Regions from separate parts of the Micromonospora rifamycinica genome, predicted to be linked through region 2. Evidence: riboswitches for the same ligand, from Rfam matches in the RefSeq annotation. Region 2 holds a riboswitch; the other holds the start of a gene.
What was found. Region 2 has a riboswitch for cobalamin ahead of bluB (5,6-dimethylbenzimidazole synthase). Riboswitches for the same ligand answer to the same signal wherever they lie in the genome.
Positions count from the first base shown of each region.

Region 1: it holds a riboswitch for cobalamin, as region 2 does, so the genes downstream of both, GA0070623_RS06845 (ribonucleoside-diphosphate reductase subunit alpha) here and bluB (5,6-dimethylbenzimidazole synthase) in region 2, are expected to answer to the same signal.

Region 1 is NZ_LT607752.1:1,654,752-1,659,159, forward strand. It holds gene GA0070623_RS06830 (hypothetical protein) at 1-281, opposite strand, end outside; gene GA0070623_RS06835 (oxidoreductase) at 337-1,239, opposite strand; gene GA0070623_RS31355 (helix-turn-helix transcriptional regulator) at 1,367-2,254, shown strand; cobalamin riboswitch at 2,283-2,499, shown strand; gene GA0070623_RS06845 (ribonucleoside-diphosphate reductase subunit alpha) at 2,620-4,408, shown strand, end outside.
Region 2 is NZ_LT607752.1:1,965,170-1,969,577, forward strand. It holds gene GA0070623_RS08005 (hypothetical protein) at 1-277, shown strand, start outside; partial or broken gene GA0070623_RS08010 (DUF4291 family protein) at 474-818, shown strand; gene GA0070623_RS08020 (hypothetical protein) at 1,442-1,741, opposite strand; gene bluB (5,6-dimethylbenzimidazole synthase) at 1,860-2,504, opposite strand; cobalamin riboswitch at 2,541-2,739, opposite strand; gene GA0070623_RS08030 (MerR family transcriptional regulator) at 2,884-3,300, shown strand; gene GA0070623_RS08035 (SDR family NAD(P)-dependent oxidoreductase) at 3,363-4,163, shown strand; gene GA0070623_RS08040 (dihydrofolate reductase family protein) at 4,237-4,408, shown strand, end outside.

The DNA of each region.
Region 1 (4,408 bases), 310 kb from region 2:
TCCACCGGGAACCGGTGACCGGTACGCCGGTACAGCTCCGCGGTCTGGGCCAGCAGGTCCGCGTGGGCCGCGGTGGCGAACTCACCGACGATCGTGGCCGCCACCGCCAGGCCGTCGCCGTCGTCGAGCAGGCCGACGATCGCCGCCACCTGGTCGGCGGGTCGGACGGCCAGGTGGGTGCCGAACCGCTGCCGCACCTCGGCCGACAGCGCCGCCTGCCGGACCGGATCCTCCTGGACCTGCCGGTTCCCGCCGCCCAGTACCCGCCCGAGCCATCTCATCTCGCCTCGTCTCCGCCGCCGTCACCGACCGCAGCCATGCTAGTGCGCCCCGGTGTCAGGGGTAGCGGACGCCGGTCAACTCCTCGACCACCGTCCAGAGCCGAGGGCCGACGGCGGGGTCGGCGGCCTCCCGGCTGCACCGGACCTCGGTGACCGGACCCCAGGTCTGGAAGAACCGGGCCGGGCCGAAGAACTGGCCACCCCGTACCGCCGGGTCGGTGGCGGCCCGCAGCTGGGGCAGCGCGCCCTGCTCGACGGGCTGGGTGGCCAGCAGGCTGAGCCGGGCCAGCACCCGGCCGCGCCGGCCCTGGTGGGACCAGGCCCGCGGGGTCAGGTTGGTGCGGGTGACACCGGGGTGGGCCAGCACGCTGAGCACCGGCGACCCGGTGGCCCGCAGCCGGCGGTCCAGCTCGACCCCGAAGACGGTGGTGGCGAGCTTGGACCGGCCGTACGCGGTGGAGCCCGAGTAGCCGCGCTCGATCATCAGGTCGGTGAAGTCCAGGTGTGCCCTGCGGTGGACGATCGAGCTGAGGCTGACCACCCGGGCCGCCCGCGCCGCGGCCAGGTTGCCCAGCAGCAGGCCGGTCAGCGCGAAGTGGCCCAGCAGGTTGGTGGCGAGGTGCAGCTCATGGCCGTCGGCGCTGGTGCGGCGCGGGCCGAGCAGTACCGCGCCGGCGTTGTTGACCAGCAGGTCGATCCTCGGGTGGTCGGCGGCCAGGGCCGCCGCGAACGCCCGCACCGAGGCCAGTGAGGCGAGGTCCAACTCGCGTACCTCGACGTCGCCGCCGATCTGCTGGGCGGCCCGCCGGCCGGCGGCGGTGTCACGGACGGCGAGCACCACCCGCGCGCCCCGGCGGGCCAGCGCGGTGGCGGTGACCAGGCCGAGGCCGGAGTTCGCGCCGGTCACGACGGCGGTGCGGCCGTGCTGGTCGGGGATGTGGTCGGCGGTCCAGGTCATCTGCTGCTCCCTGACGGTCGGATGGGGTCACCGACGCTACGGCCCGGCCGGGCGGGACCGGTCGTACCCGGTTGCCTAGGTCCCGCAGACCTACCCGCGCCGGTCCGGGCCGCGTCACACTGGCGACATGACCCATCCGTACGCCCGCGAGCTCGGTGACTTCCTGCGCGCCCGGCGCGGCCGGCTGCACCCCCGCGACGTCGGCCTGGAGCCGGGCGGACGACGCCGGGTCACCGGGCTGCGCCGCGAGGAGCTGGCGCTGCTGGCCGGGTTGAGCACCGACTACTACCAGCGGATGGAGCAGGGCCGCGAGGTTCGCCCCTCCGACGACGTGCTGGACGCGCTCGCCGCCGCGCTCGGCCTCGACGCCGGGGAACGCCGCCACCTGTTCACCCTGGCCCGGGCCGCCCGCCGGCCGGTGCCGGCCCGGGTGGACCACGGCCCGGAGCGGGTGCCGGAGAGTACCCGGCGGCTGCTGCGGGTGATGGACACCCCGGCGGTGGTGCTCGGCCGCCATCTGGACCTGCTCGCCTGGAACCCGTGGGCGGTGGCGCTGCTCGGCGACCCGGACGGCTACCCGCCGGACCGGCTCAACATGCTGCTGCTGATGTTCGACGAGGCGGCGACCCGGACGCGGCGGTGCGCGGCCTGGGAGCGGCAGGCGCTGGACTACATCGGCATGTTGCGGGCCGCGGTCGCCACCGACCCCACCCACCCCCGGGCCACCGCGATCGTCGGTGAGCTGAGCATCCGCAGCGCCGAGTTCCGCCGGCTGTGGTCCCGGCACGACGTCCGCGAGTCGGTCAGCGGCACCAAGACCTTCCAGGTCCCCGGGGTCGGCGACATACTCCTGGACTGGGACACCTATCCGCTGCCCGGCAGCCCCGGCCCGGTCATGCTGGTCTTCACCGCCGAGCCCGGCAGCGCCGACGCGGACGCGCTGCGGTTGCTGGCGTCACTGCGGGCCACCGCGCGGTCGGGTGAGAGTTATCCGACACGCCCCCGCGACATCTAGTGTTGCCTCTCCCCCAGCTACGCCATATATGGTGTGCCACGCAGCTGGTTCGGCCGGGCCCGGTGGTCCGGTCGAGGCAACAGGGAACCCGGTGTAAATCCGGGACTGCCCCGCAGCGGTGAGTGGGAACGACCGCCGTCATCGAGCACTGGACCGCGAGGTCTGGGAAGCGACGGCCAGTAGGCGACCGGTGGACCCCGGTCCGGCCCGCGAGTCCGAAGACCTGCCAGCGCGCCGTGCGCTGCCGCGCGCGGCGGCCTGAGGTCGCGCGGGACGACCGACGCCAGGTTCCGGGTCGGCCGTCGCGCCGCGCCCGTTGGCGTTCTCCCGCGTCCGATGGTCATCGGTGACGGCGAGGAGAGGTCATGACGGTCGTACAGGAGAGTCCCCCGCCCGGTGCCGGCGAGGTGGAGCCGCGCCGGCCGGTGATGCGGGTACGCCGGCCCGACGGCGGCACCGAGCCGGTGGACGTCGACCGGATCGTCACGGCCGTCGCCCGGTGGGCCGCCGACCTGGACGAGGTGGATCCGCTGCGGGTGGCCACCGCGACGGTCAACGGTCTCTACGACGGGGCGACCACGGCCGAGGTGGACAGGCTGTCGATCCAGACGGCGGCGGAGCTGATCGGCACGGAGCCGCAGTACTCCCGGCTCGCGGCGCGGCTGCTGGTCGGGTTCGTGGAGAAGGAGGTGCGCGGGCAGTCGGTGACGAGTTTCAGCGAGTCCGTCCGGTACGCCCACGGCCTCGGCCTGATCGCCGACGACACGGCCGCGTTCGTGGCCCGGCACGCACGGCAACTCGACGACGCCGTCGACCCGGACGGTGACCTGCGGTTCGAGTACTTCGGGCTGCGCACGGTGGCCGACCGGTACCTGCTGCGGCACCCCGAGTCGCGGCTGGTGGTGGAGACGCCGCAGCACTGGCTGCTGCGGGTGGCCTGCGGGCTGTCCGGGACGCCGGACGAGGCGGTCGGGTTCTACCGGCTGATGTCGTCGCTGGCCTACCTGCCGAGTTCCCCGACGTTGTTCAACTCGGGCACCCGGCACACCCAGATGTCGTCGTGTTTCCTGGTCGACTCGCCCCGCGACGAGCTGGACTCGATCTACGAGCGGTACCACCAGGTGGCGAAGCTGTCGAAGTTCTCCGGCGGCATCGGCATCTCCTTCACGCGGGTACGTGGCCGGGGCGCGTTGATCCGGGGCACCAACGGCCGGTCGAACGGGATCGTGCCGTTCCTGAAGACCCTCGACGCCGGGGTCGCGGCGGTCAACCAGGGCGGCCGGCGCAAGGGCGCCGCCTGCGTCTACCTGGAACCGTGGCACCCGGACGTCGAGGAGTTCCTGGAGCTGCGGGACAACACCGGCGAGGAGGCCCGGCGCACCCACAACCTCAACCTGGCCAACTGGATCCCCGACGAGTTCATGCGCCGGGTCGAGGCCGACGCCGAGTGGTCGCTGATCGACCCGTCGGACGCCCCGGAGCTGCCCGACCTGTACGGCGAGGCGTTCGACGCGGCGTACCGGGTCGCCGAGAAGAAGGCGGTCCGCACGGTGAAGGCCCGGGACCTGTACGGGCGGATGATGCGGACCCTGGCGCAGACCGGCAACGGGTGGATGACGTTCAAGGACCCGGCGAACCGGCTGTCCAACCAGACCGGCGTCCCGGGCAACACGATCCACCTGTCCAACCTGTGCACCGAGATCCTGGAGGTCAACAGCGACACCGAGACGGCGGTCTGCAACCTGGGCTCGGTCAACCTCGGCGCGCACCTGACCGGCGGCGGCGTCGACTGGGAGAAGCTACGCGCCACGGTGCGGACGGCGGTGGTGTTCCTGGACCGGGTGATCGACGTCAACTACTACCCGGCCGAGCAGGCGGCGGCGTCGAATCCGCGCTGGCGGCCGGTCGGGCTGGGGTTGATGGGCCTGCAGGACGCGTTGTTCGCGCTGCGGCTGCCGTTCGACTCGGCCGGGGCCCGGGAGCTGTCCACCCGGGTGCAGGAGGAGATCTTCCTGACCGCGCTGGAGACGTCGACCGACCTCGCCGAACGGTTCGGCGCGCACCCGGCGTACCCGCAGACCCGGGCGGCCCGGGGTGACCTGCACCCGGACCTGTGGGGTGTGGAGCCCGCCCAGGCCGGGCGGTGGGCCGCGC
Region 2 (4,408 bases):
GTCGCGGTCGATCGGCGACTACCGGAAGGCCCGGCACCACGGGTTTCGTGATCATCTTCGGTGGGACGTCGCCGCCGACACGTTGGTGCTCACCGGCAGCCGCGAGGCGTTCGAGCTGGAGGCCGACCAGGTCCGTGCCCTGGCCGAGGAGTGTCCCGCACACCGCGCCCCGGAGACACACTGCTGCGCCGAGATCGGTATGGGCGTGAACCGTTGCCCTCCCCACCAACGGCGGCCGTACGCCACACTGCACGCCGAGTACTCGTCGACAGCCTGAGCCACCCCGGAGACAGCTGCGCCACTCCTCCTGCGGCATGTGCGGACACTGCGGTCGGTCGAGGCGACGGGCCGGTCCGGCCGGCTCGGCTCGGCCGGGCTCAGCTCGACGTGGCTCGGCTCAGATCGGCCCGCTCGCGGTCGCAGGGACCGGAATCCGGTGGACCGGTCGGGTCCTGGTCGTCGAGGATCGGCGGGTGTCCGCTCCCGTACGTCAGATCCGTGCTCGCTACTCGGCTGCGACCATCACCGTCTACCAGGCGTACCCGCCGCAGATCGCCCTGCCGTCGGTGTCGGCCGGTCGTTTCGTGGCCCCCTTCAAGCGGGACCGGATGACGTGGATCAAGCCGTCCTTCCTGTGGATGATGTACCGCTGCGGATGGGCCACCAAGCCCGGACAGGAGCGGGTGCTGGCCATCGAGATCACCCGCGAGGGGTTCGAGTGGGCACTGGCACACGCCTGCCTGAGTCACTACGACCGGAACATGCACGGCGACAGGGCGAACTGGTCACGACAGCTGAGGAGCAGCCCGGTCCGGCTTCTCTGACCAGGCTTTCGACCGCATCGGCCAGCTCGGAAACCTCCCGACGGCCGTCGAGTTCCACGGTGGCGCCACGTCGCAGCAGCGGCTCCACGGTGTGCACGTACCGGGCGATCTCCGCGCGCTGCTCAGGCATCCTCCCATACGGGTTGCTCCGGTGGGCGACCCGTCGGAGGAGGACCTCCAACGGTGCGCTGAGCAGGACGATGTGCTGGAAGCGATGGTAGAAGCGGACCTGGTTGTCCACCGTCCCGGACACGACCAACTCGCGATGCCGAGCGAGCAACCCGCTCATCCGGTGCTCGTCCCAGGTCCCGTCGGGCAGCTCCCGGCCACCGTAGTCCGTGTCGACGGTGCGGAAACCCCGGCGGCGCAACTCATCGAGCACCGTGGTCTTACCCACGCCCGTACGGTACCGGGCGACGAACGTCCGCTACGTCACCTCCGGACACCCCGTGACAGACCGTCGCGGCGAGGGATTCCGCGGAGCCTCCGGCACGGCGTCGTTCGGTCGCGCGACGCCATGCCGGATCAGTCCCGTGGAGACGGCCGCCGTGACTCCGGCGGCCTGGAGTACCGGAACCTGTCCGGCGTACGCGTGAGTCGTGCGTACGCCGGACGGCTCACTGCCAGGGGCCGCTGCGGCAGATGAACCGGGTGGTGCCGCTGTACTGGGTGGTGCTGCCGTCGTAGTAGCTGTAGCTGGCCCGCACGGGGTGCCCGAGGTTGCTGGCCGGGCAGGCGGCGAAGAGGGTCGGACCGGCGGTGGTGAAGGTGCCGACGCTGCCGGAGTACCAGGTGATGCTCCAGGTCGTCGTGCCGGTGCTGCTGGCGTCGCAGAGGAACTGCGAGGCGCCGGACTCGCAGAACGGCGCCGGGGCGGCGGCGAGGGCCGGGGCGGCCCCGGCAGCGGCGAGGCTCACGGTGGCAAGGGCGGAGGCGGCCAGAACCTTGACGGTGGTACGCAGGAAACTCCTCCCACGGTGATCGAGAAGTAACTCACTGCTACACCAGGGTAGCCGCCGCATAGGCGTACCTGGATTAGCTGTTCGGTCCATCAGCCACCCGCTGCCGCCAACGGTCGTGGTGCACCGCCTCGGCGAGGGGCCTGCGCCGCCGCCACCCGTGCCGTTCCAGGTCGGGCACCGCCTCCAGGTGGGTGACCGGGCCGACGCAGAGCCAGGCCACCGGCCGGATACCGGCCGGCACCCCCAGCAGTTCGGCGAGGAACGGCTCCCGGTAGAAGGACACCCACCCGACACCCCACCCCTCGGCGGTTGCGGCGAGCCAGAGGTTCTGGATGGCCAGACAGACCGAGTACAGACCGGCGTCGGCGATGGTGTGCCGCCCGAGCACGGCCGGACCCCCGCGCCCGGGGTCATAGGTCACCACGATCGACAGCGTCGACTCCAGCACCCCGTCGATCCTGATTCCGGCGAACCGCTCGGCCGCCGCGCCGTCCAGACTGGCCGCGAACGCCGCCCGCTCGGCCTGTACGTGCCGGTGGAACCGGCGACGGACGGCCGGATCCCGCACCAGGATGAAGTCCCACGGCTGCGAATAGCCGACGCTGGGTGCGGCATGAGCGGCGTCGAGAACCCGGTGCAGGGTGTCGGCCGGCACCGGCTCCCCGGTGAACTGCGCCCGGACGTCCCGGCGGCGATGAATGGCGTCATAGAGTTCCACAGGCAGGCTCCCGCTGCGCTCGGCCCACCCCGGTGGGTGGGCGGTCGACGCGAGGCCGGTCTTCGGACTCCCGGATCGACGCCGACCCGTCCGCCTTCCCAGCCGTACGGCCAGTGGCTGCGCTCCTCGCGCCTGGACGGTCGCTCCCCGGTCACCGCGGCGGGCCCGTGCCGGATTCACACCGGCTTCCCGATTCTCCCCGCACCCGCGGGGCACCTCGCACGATCGTGCCGTCGGCGATGCTAACCCGCCTCGACGACACAGGTCGACCACGCCCCGGCACAGCGGTCACGGCTCCGGAGACGGAGCTCGGCACGGGTCGCGTGGCCAGCGCTAGATTTGACGTTCACACGGATGTCAGGGTTGACCGGGGGGTCGGATGCGGATCGGTGAACTCGCCAGGCGCACCGGCGTGAGCGCCCGGTCGCTGCGCTACTACGAGCAGCAGGGCCTCCTGACCGCCGTCCGCCTCGGCAACGGATACCGGGAGTACGACGAGCAGGCGGTGCTCCGGGTCGCCTTCATCCAGGATCTCTACGGTGCCGGAGTACCGTCGGAGGTCATCCGGGAGATCCTCCCGTGCTCCAGCGGCCGGCACCCCACCGGCGACTGCTCCGCACTGTACGAACGGGTCCGGCAGATCCGTGACCGGCTGGCCCAGCAGGAGCGTCTGATCGGACAGCGACGGGCGATGCTGGACAGCTACCTGTCCGGTGCCGCCTCTCCCGCCGACCTGGCCGTGCCGTCCCGGGGCACGGCCGCACCCGCTCACCACGTTCCCCCAGGTCCCGTGTAGCGACGGGCACCTCCCGGCGCATCTTGACCTTGACACTGATGTCAGTGTCTAGCGTGAGCGGCATGACAACCGCATCCGACATGAAGGACCGCTACGTCCTCGTCACGGGCGGGTCGAGCGGCATCGGCGCGGCGATCGCGGACGAGTTCGCCGGCCGTGGGGCGAACCTGGTGCTGGTCGCCCGTGACGCCGGGCAGTTGGAGAGGACCGCCGCCGACCTGCGTGAGCGGCACGGCGTCACCGTGCTGAGCGTCGCGCTCGCCCTCGACCGACCCGGCGCTCCCCGCCACCTGATGGAGATCGTGCGCGAGGCGGGGGTCGAGGTGGAGGTGCTGGTCAACAACGCCGCCGTGGGCTCGCGGGCGATGGTGGCGGACAGCGACCCCACCAGGTTGCGTCAACTGGTGGACCTCAACGTCGGTGCCCTGACCGAGCTGACCACCCTCCTCGTCGCCGGCATGGTCCACCGCGGACACGGCTCGGTGGTCAACATCGCCAGCACCGGCGCCTACACGCCGGCGCCGGTCATGGCGGCCTACGCGGCCTCGAAGGCCTACGTCCTCTCGTTCACCCGGGCTTTGTGGGCCGAGACCCGGGCCAGCGGCGTCAGGGTGGTGGCGGTGAGTCCCGGGCAGACCCAGACGCCGATGAACCCTCGGCCGGGCCGTGACAAGCGTCAGCCCGCTCAGGTTGCGCGCACGGTGCTCGCCGCGCTGGAGGGGACCGGACCGGCCGTGGTCGACGGGGGCCGCAACAAGGTGGCCACCGTCCTGATGTGCATGGTGCCCGCGCGGCTCATGGCCACTCTCGCGCTACGGATGATGGCGCGTGGCGGGGCTGCGGCCACGGCGTCTCCACACTGACAGTGCCCCGACACGGGTCCGAGGTGCCGATCGTGCCCGGACCGACGACGTCGGGACACTAGACTCGCCGGCCATGGGAATCCTGACCTTCAGCCTCAACGTCACCCTGGACGGTTGTGTCGACCACGAGGAGGGGATCGCGGACGACGAGACGCACGCCTTCTTCACCCGGCTCATGGACGAGAACGGGGCGATGCTGTGGGGGCGCGTCACCTACGAGATGATGGAGAGTGCCTGGCCGGCCG